One region of the Mesorhizobium sp. M1312 genome, then DNA from elsewhere that is predicted to be linked to it. Evidence: predicted binding sites of a transcription regulator. Region 1 holds the regulator's gene; the other holds the start of a gene.
What was found. The regulator HrcA, encoded in region 1, represses chaperone genes, less so after heat shock. The targets are predictions, from matches to a motif close to GTTAGCACTCNCNNNNNGNGAGTGCTAAC.

Region 1 (4,412 bases):
CATACCAGCGTGCCCTCGACCTCGCCTCGGAAATATTCGGCCGCGCCGTCGGGAAAGGCCAGGCAGATGACGGCGACGAAGCGGCCCTTGCGCTGCGCGGGCGCGACCGCGCCGACTTCCTGCAACGCCACTTCCGCTCGCTGCATCGCCATGCCGAAGTCGCGGGACCCGTCCGGCGCCTCGGCCCAATTGGCGGTATAGACGCCGGGCGCTCCGCCCAGCGCATCGACACACAGGCCGGAATCGTCCGACAATGCCGGCAGGCCTGTCGCCTTAGCGGCGGCAAAAGCCTTGATATAGGCGTTCTCCTCGAAGGTGGTGCCGGTCTCGTCCGGCTCCGGCAGGCCGTATTCCTTGGCCGACTTCGCTTCTATGCCGAATGGCGCCATCAGATCGGCGAATTCGCGCAGTTTGCCGGCATTGTGGCTGGCTACGACAATTCTGTGCCCATCAAGCGAATGCATCAGAGGCCCCAGATTCTTGGCTCGGCGAATTCGATCGAATTGCCGGACGGGTCGCGAATATAGATCGAGCGGCCGCCTTGCGGCCATTCGAACTCGCTTTCGATGGCAACCGTCTTCGCTTCCAGATGCGCTCTCCAGCGCACGATCTCGTCCGCGCTTGCCGCAAAGCAGAGATGGCCGTCGCCGACAGTGCCGTGCGGCGGTACTTTCAGCCTGGCATCGGGCGCCGGCGGCACCTTGGTCGCCTCGGCGTTGAAGATGAGCAGCACGCCGTCCCCGCAACGGAAGAAAAGGTGCCTGCCATCGACCTTGCCCAGCAGATCGAGCCCGAGCACGCCGGAATAGAATTCTTCCGCGGCATCGAGGTCGGTCACGTAGAGCGCTGATTCGAGGATGGCTGAGGGTGTCATGACAGAACCGAATGCTAAGCTACAGCCATCTGCTGCAGGCTGACCAGTCGCTGAATGCCCTTCTTGGCCAATTCCATCAGCGCCGTGAACTGCTCCTCCGAGAAAGGCTCGCCCTCGGCCGTGCCTTGGATCTCGACGATGCCGCCCTTGCCGGTCATGACGAAGTTGGCGTCGGTGCCGGCCGAGGAGTCTTCGAGATAGTCGAGGTCGATGACCGGCTGGCCGTCATGGATGCCGCAGGAAATCGCCGCGACATGGTCCTTCATCACCTTGGCGACGCTGGCCATCTGCCGGGCTTCCATCCAGCGCAGGCAGTCGTGGAGCGCCACCCAGCCGCCGGTGATCGAGGCAGTGCGCGTGCCGCCATCGGCCTGGATCACATCGCAGTCGACGGTGATCTGCTGCTCGCCGAGCGCCTGCAGGTCGACCACGGCGCGCAGGGAACGGCCGATCAGCCGCTGGATTTCCAGAGTGCGGCCGCCTTGCTTGCCGGCCGAAGCTTCACGGCGCATGCGCTCGCCGGTCGAGCGCGGCAGCATGCCGTATTCCGCCGTCACCCAGCCCTTGCCGGAATTGCGCATCCAGCCCGGCACTTTTTCCTCGAGGCTGGCGGTGCACAGCACATGCGTGTCGCCGAACTTCACCAGGCACGAACCTTCCGCGTGCTTGGAGACGCCGCGTTCGAAGGAGATGGCGCGCATTTCGTCGAGTTGGCGTTTAGAAGGGCGCATTCAGGCTTTTATCCTATTTTTCGGAATCGTGGCCGGCTTGTAGCCGCACGCGACGAGAGGCGCAAAGGAAAATGGACCAGTTGCGCCGGCGTGGTCGAAGTCTATATCTTTGGGCCGGAGGTATTTGGCTCGAAATGACCAAGGCAGTCGATCCCAATTCCCAGGCGGCGGCAGTGCTCCAGTCGCCTGCGCTTCAATCGCCCGCACTCCAGTCGCTCGACATGCGCTCGCGCGACATCTTTCGGCGCATTGTCGATTCCTATCTGAAGGACGGCGAGCCGGTCGGCTCACGCAGCCTGTCGCGTATCCTGCCGTCTTCGCTGTCGCCCGCCACCATCCGCAACGTGATGAGTGATCTCGAGCATCTCGGCCTGATCTATGCGCCGCATATCTCGGCCGGCCGGCTGCCGACCCAGGCCGGCCTGCGCTTCTTCGTCGATGCTTTCATGGAGCTTGGCGATCTCTCCGACGAGGAGCGCCGCACCATTGAGGCGCAGGTGCGCGCCTCCGGCTCTGGCGCGACGCTGGAACATATGCTCACCGAGGCCAGCCAGATGCTGTCCGGCATGTCGCGCGGCGCCGGCCTCGTGCTTGCCGCCAAGAACGAGGTGGCGCTCAAGCACATCGAATTCATCCAGCTCGAGCCGAACAAGGCGCTGGCCGTGCTGGTCTCGCAGAACGGCGACGTCGAAAACCGCGTCGTCGATCTGCCCGCCGGCATCACCGTCTCGCAACTGCACGAAGCCTCGAACTTCCTAAATGCCCATATCCGTGGCCGCACGCTGGCCGAGGCACGGATCGAGATCGCCCGCATCAAGGAAGAGACCAAGGCCGCCCTCGACACGCTGTCGCAGGATCTGGTCGAGAAGGGCCTTGCGGTCTGGGCCGGCGCCGAAAGCGGCCTGCCGGCGCGTCTCATTGTGCGCGGCCGCGCCAATCTGCTGGAAAATGTCACCGCCCAGGCCGACATCGAGCTGCTGCGGCATTTGTTCGAGGATCTGGAGACGCAGGACGGGCTGATCCAGCTTCTCGACCTTGCCGAGGAAGGATCCGGCGTACGCATCTTCATCGGCTCGGAAAACAAGCTGTTTTCGCTGTCGGGTTCGTCGCTGGTCGTGGCGCCCTATCGCGACAAGGACGCCCGCGTCATCGGCGCGCTCGGCGTCATCGGCCCGACCCGGCTGAACTATGCACGCATCGTGCCGATGGTCGACTATACCGCGCAGCTTATTTCCCGCATGCTGAGGTAATGCATGTCGCCCAAATCAAAGCGCGTCGCACGATCCTTTCAAACGCGACACGCTTTAGGGACCTCAAGGAGAAAAAAATGGCGCTGGAAGCATTCAAAGCCCAGATCAGCCTGTTGCTCGAGCAGATGATCAACCAGCCCGAGGATCAGCATGAAGTGCAGGAGCAGCTGCGCGAAAAGCTGAGGGAGATGCGCGCCATGGGCCTGCCGCTGCCGGCCGATCTCGTCGCACTGGAAAAGCGCCTCGACGACGATTTTTACGCGGCCGGAAACTGAGCCCGAAGGACAAAACGGTCGATTTTGCTTCAACTCTCCGTGTGCTGAACCACTCGAAGCGGAACGACCGTCGAGCTAGCCGGTTTCACAGAATCGGGTCAAGCTTTGGAGGACAGGTTGATCCGATCTGGCGGTTTTGCGGCCATTGCAGCCGCCTCGTTTCTTACAACAGCGGCTTTCGCCCAGCAAGCGGATCAGCGGGTTCTGACAGGCGAAGCCGCCTTCGGCGGCTGGAAAGACGACCGGCCGGGCATGCGACGCCTGCTCCGGCCGCAGGACCTGCGGGCGCCCGATGTCAGCCAATCCGCAAGGAACAGCGCCGGCCGGGCCGAAATGCCCGAAGGTGCCGGGCCACAGCTTCCACCGGGCTTCTCGGCCGAGATGATCGCCTCCAGCATATACAATCCGCGTGCCGTCCGCGTTGCACCGAACGGTGATCTGTTTGTCGCCAACAGCAAAGCCGGCCAGATACGGATATTCCGTCTCGTTGAGGGCAGCGCGAAGCCGGCCGAGAAATCGACCTACGCCACGAAACTCACCCGCCCCTACGGCATCGCCTTCTATCCGCCGGGAAACAAGCCGCAATGGGTCTATGTCGCCAACAGCGACAGCATCGTTCGTTTTCCCTACCAGGACGGTGACCTGAAGGCCTCCGGCGAGCCGGAAACCATCGTCGACAATATTCCCTCGGGCGGTCACTGGACCCGCGACATCGCCTTCTCTCCAGACGGCAAGACGCTCTATCTATCGGTCGGCTCCGGCTCGAACATTGCCGAGGACGTCGAAGCGGAGCCGGATGGCGGCCTCGATGCGTGGGCGAAGTCGAAGCCACTTGGAGCGATCTGGGGCTCAGAGGAAGGCCGCGCCGATGTGCTGGCCTTCGATCCCGACGGCAAAAACAGGCGGGTCCTCGCCACCGGCCTGCGCAACTGTTCCGGCATGACCGTCCAGCCGGCCACCGGTTCGCTGTGGTGCGTCGTCAACGAGCGCGATGGGCTCGGCGACAATGTGCCGTTCGAATTTGCGACTGAAGTCAAGGACGGCGCCTTCTACGGCTGGCCCTGGTACTACATCGGCAACAACGAGGATCCGCGCCACACAGGCAAACGCCCAGACCTTGCCCGCAAGGTCACCATGCCCGACGTGCTGATGCAGGCCCATTCGGCGCCGCTCAACATCGCCTTCTACGACGGCAAGAACTTTCCGGCCGACTATCATGGCGACGCCTTCGTGGCCCTGCACGGTTCGTGGAACCGCGGCGTCAGGACCGGCTACAAGGTGG
Region 2 (4,412 bases), on a different contig from region 1:
CGGCCTGCGGGATGACAGCGCCGATCAGCGAATGCAACGCGGCCGGCTGCGGCGGCATGCTCGGCCGTGGCAGCAGCCGGTGCACCTTGGCCAGCGTCTCCAGCCAGGCCATTACGGGGCGGATGTTCACGCCCGTAAAGCCAGGCCTTTGCCTTAGCGACCGGATAGCCCGCCTCTTCGGCGAAATCGGTTTCCGACCACCTCAGCAGGCGCAGGCACTCACGCATCCGCGCTGCAATCATTTACGCTCCTCCTTGTCGGCTCCTAATCGCTGAGCCGACAGGAACATCAGCGTGTAGGCCGCCTTGCGACGGTCCCAGCCGGCCGATTCGACCGCGTCCAGCAATCCGTCGACAAGCGGCGCCAGCGCCGTCTTGCACTCCGTTTCATAGTTGAAATCGGTCCTGAGAAGGGTCGGCGCGGCGATCTTTCCAAAACTGTTCATCATGTCCATGGCAACACCTGCATCTGTTCCGAGCAAGGCCGTGCCCGCCTTCGCGTCGGCGGGCACGGTCGTTTGTCCTCAGAAGCCTGGCGTCAGTAATCCATGCCGGCACCGGCGGGCATTGCCGGGCCGGCCGCTTCCTTCTTCGGCTTCTCGGCCACCATCGCCTCGGTGGTCACCAGCAGGCCGGCCACCGACGCCGCGTCCTGGAGAGCGGCGCGCACCACCTTGGCCGGGTCGATCACGCCCTGCGCGTAGAGGTCCCCGAATTCGTTGGTCTGGGCGTTCCAGCCATAGCCGAATTCGGTCTTCTCGCGCAGCTTGCCGACGATGATCGAACCCTCGGCGCCGGCATTCTCGGCGATCTGGCGCACCGGCTGCTCGATGGCCCGACGCACGATCTCGACGCCGGTCTTCTGGTCGGGATTGTCGACGGAGACATTATCGAGCGCCTTCGCCGCCCTGAGCAGCGCCACGCCGCCGCCAGGCAGTATGCCTTCCTCGACCGCAGCGCGGGTGGCGTGCATGGCGTCGTCGACGCGGTCCTTGCGCTCCTTGACCTCGACCTCGGTTGAGCCACCGACGCGGATGACGGCGACGCCGCCGGCGAGCTTGGCCAGCCGCTCCTGCAGCTTCTCGCGGTCATAATCGGAGGTGGTTTCCTCGATCTGCGCCTTGATCTGGGTGATGCGTCCCTGGATCTCGTCCTTGCGGCCGGCCCCGTCGACGATGGTGGTGTTCTCCTTCTCGATCAGCACCTTCTTAGCGCGGCCGAGCATCTCCAGCGTGACGTTCTCGAGCTTGATGCCGAGATCCTCGCTGATTGCTGTACCGCCGGTCAGGATGGCAATGTCTTCCAGCATCGCCTTGCGGCGGTCACCGAAGCCCGGCGCCTTGACGGCTGCAACCTTCAGGCCGCCGCGCAACTTGTTGACGACTAGCGTCGCCAGCGCCTCACCTTCGACGTCCTCGGCGATGATCAGCAGCGGCTTGCCCGATTGCACGGCGGCTTCGAGCACGGGAAGCATGGCCTGCAGGTTGGAGAGCTTCTTCTCGTGGATCAGCACATACGGCTCTTCGAGTTCGACGCGCATCTTGTCCTGGTTGGTGATGAAATAAGGCGAGAGATAGCCGCGGTCGAACTGCATGCCTTCGACCACCTCCAACTCGGTCTCGGCGGTCTTGGCTTCCTCGACCGTGATGACGCCCTCATTGCCGACCTTTTCCATCGCCTCGGCGAGGAAGCGGCCGATCTCGGCATCGCCATTGGCCGAGATGGCGCCGACCTGGGCAATCTCGTCGTTCCTGGTCACCTTGCGGGCATTGGCTTTGAGTTCGGCGACGATGGCGTCGACCGCTTTGTCGATGCCGCGCTTCAGGTCCATCGGGTTCATGCCGGCGGCGACCGCCTTGGCGCCTTCCTGGACGATCGCCTGAGCCAGAACGGTCGCGGTCGTGGTGCCGTCGCCGGCGACGTCGCTTGTCTTCGACGCCACCTCGCGCACCATCTGCGCGCCCATGTTCTCGAACTTGTCCTCAAGCTCGATTTCCTTGGCGACGGTAACGCCGTCCTTGGTGATGCGCGGCGCGCCGAATGACTTGTCGAGGACGACGTTGCGGCCCTTGGGACCGAGCGTCACCTTCACCGCGTCGGCGAGGATGTTGACGCCGCGCAACATCTTCTCGCGGGCTTCGGTATGGAATTTCACATCCTTGGCAGCCATTGGATAACTCCTTCAATAGGCAGCTTTTCGTTGACTGATTGCTTGTCCAGGCCCCGCTCAGGCGGCCTTCTGCATTTTGTCGGTCAATTCGATCACGCCCAGCACGTCGCTTTCCTTCATGATGAGCAGGTCCTCGCCGTTGAGCTTGATCTCGGTGCCCGACCATTTACCGAACAGGATACGGTCGCCGACCTTGACGTCGAGCGGCTGCAGCTGGCCGCTATCGTCACGCGCCCCGGGACCTGCGGCTATCACCTCGCCTTCCTGCGGCTTTTCCTTGGCGGTGTCGGGAATGATGATGCCGCCCGCGGTCTTCTCGTCGACCTCGATGCGGCGGACCAGGATACGGTCATGCAATGGACGGAACGCCATGTCGTTCTCCTCATAGGACAAACAGATTTTCTTGGACCTCCCTTCGCAGCCGACCGGTACAACGGCCGATGCGACGGTGCGCGACCCCTGTTCAGGCATCGCTTCGCGCATATCGAATTAGTTTGGCATTTGTGGCTTTCAAGAGGACGTCGAAAAAATTTTGGCACTCGCCGTGGTCGAGTGCCAACGCCCTGTAATGATGGCGCTATTCCAGGAATTGACACGTCGGATGTGGCTTGAGATCGCGGCGCAACCTTTCGACATCGTTGTCGATCCCGGCACCGCCTGTCGGCGGTCGGAACCGAAGAGGAAGCGGAGGCGTTTTTGCATGCGGAGGACGGCGATGGAACGCGAGGTCCCAACGATTTCGATGGCGCCGGACGATTTCGATCTCAGCCGGCTGTTCGATCCGGCGCGGTATTTCGATCGTCCACAGGACGTGCTGGCCGACGCGACGCTGGACGTCGGTGAAAAGCGCGCGATCCTGTCGTCATGGGCCTCCGATGCCTGCGCGGTCGAATCCATGCCGGCGCTGCGCAAGCCGCCCAGCGCCAAAGCTCCAATCACCTTTGAAGAGATCATGACGCGCTGCAGGCACTTGATGGCGCAGGCCCATCTCAAGGCGCCGGCGCCGGCCGAAGCCGCCACGGCGGCCCCCACCGCGTCGGCGCGTGATGTTTGACAGAAAGGAGACGTGCATGGTCAGCAACGAGTTCCAGCTCCAGATGCAGGGCTTTGGCCTGACGACGGCGGAGATCCATTATCGTCTTCCCGACTATCGGGACCTGCTGCAGCTCTTCATCTGGCAGGAATACGACATCGCACCGGATTTCCCGACGCTGAAGCATTTCCTCGAATATTGGGAACGTGAGATCGAAGGCCCGCTGCATTCCGTGCGCGTCGCCCATCACCGTCTGATCCAACCCTCCGAATGGCGGGCGGTGGACGGTGTTATTACGCTGCAGTGAGACAGGGGTACGAGTCGCTCGGAACGCGGCGTTCAGGTGGATTTACGTCCCTTGACAAGCAGTCCGGCCGTGCGAGCCGCCTTGACGAAGGTGGTGCGAGCCTCGCGGGCGGTGCGCCAGCCGTCGAGCGCGTCGCGGCAGGCGCGATAGGCTGCGCGCCAGTTCCGGCCGCGCGCCCGGTCCGGCCATTGCTGCATGCATTCGATGGCTTCCCAACTGCTGGCGACCTTGCGCTCTCCGACGGATTGGAGCTTGAGCGTGATCGGCTCGGAAAATGGGACGTCGTTCATCACTTCCTCCTTCTTTTTTCTGTTTTCTGTTTTTTAGAGCAAGTAACATCCTCGATTAAGCAGGAGGGCGGCCCGATCGGCGCCGATGGACGAGATGGTTCGTCTGCCTGCGCGCTTCAAGACCCATCTCAACGCCAAACCCTGCCCTGCTTAGACGCAACGGCCGGCTATATGTCGTCGTCCGGCGGTTCAAGAAGCCCGATCAGCGTCGCCACCCTTGCCGACGGCAGAGGGCGGCCCTCGTTCACCAGCGCCTCATCGGCGCCGACCCAGGCAAGGGCCTCGCGCAACTCCTCGATCGTCGCGCCGGTCGAGGCGATGTCGGCGACAACGGCGTCGTCGACCGGGCCCAGCACCGAAATGATGTCGTCGCGTGTCATGATCATGATATCCTCCATGCGTGCCGGCGCGACCCACAAATGAGGTTGAAACCGGCATTCCCAGCTACAATCTGGCAACAAAAAATCTGGCAGCGGGAGAGAATCTGGGTCTTGATTTCGCGCTGACAATGACCAAATCGAAATTGCCGGTTGCCGAATGGGGCCGGCAGAACCCAGGGAGCGCCAAGCTCTTTGGCGTCCCTCGTACTATGTTGCTCAATGGAGGATGTAGC

Region 2: a site for HrcA is predicted at 2,701-2,729, ahead of NKH36_RS17210 (co-chaperone GroES). Genes of this name have one in related genera too.

The regions. Positions count from the first base shown of each region.
Region 1 covers NZ_JAMYLQ010000027.1:2,476-6,887, reverse strand. The annotation lists gene rdgB (RdgB/HAM1 family non-canonical purine NTP pyrophosphatase) at 1-464, opposite strand, end outside; gene NKH36_RS25735 (VOC family protein) at 464-874, opposite strand; gene rph (ribonuclease PH) at 889-1,605, opposite strand; gene hrcA (heat-inducible transcriptional repressor HrcA) at 1,740-2,855, shown strand; gene NKH36_RS25720 (hypothetical protein) at 2,933-3,130, shown strand; gene NKH36_RS25715 (PQQ-dependent sugar dehydrogenase) at 3,248-4,412, shown strand, end outside.
Region 2 covers NZ_JAMYLQ010000013.1:113,325-117,736, forward strand. The annotation lists gene NKH36_RS17195 (hypothetical protein) at 1-242, opposite strand, end outside; gene NKH36_RS17200 (hypothetical protein) at 239-511, opposite strand; gene groL (chaperonin GroEL) at 538-2,169, opposite strand; gene NKH36_RS17210 (co-chaperone GroES) at 2,227-2,541, opposite strand; gene NKH36_RS17215 (hypothetical protein) at 2,912-3,223, shown strand; gene NKH36_RS17220 (usg protein) at 3,240-3,509, shown strand; gene NKH36_RS17225 (DUF982 domain-containing protein) at 3,542-3,799, opposite strand; gene NKH36_RS17230 (hypothetical protein) at 3,967-4,185, opposite strand.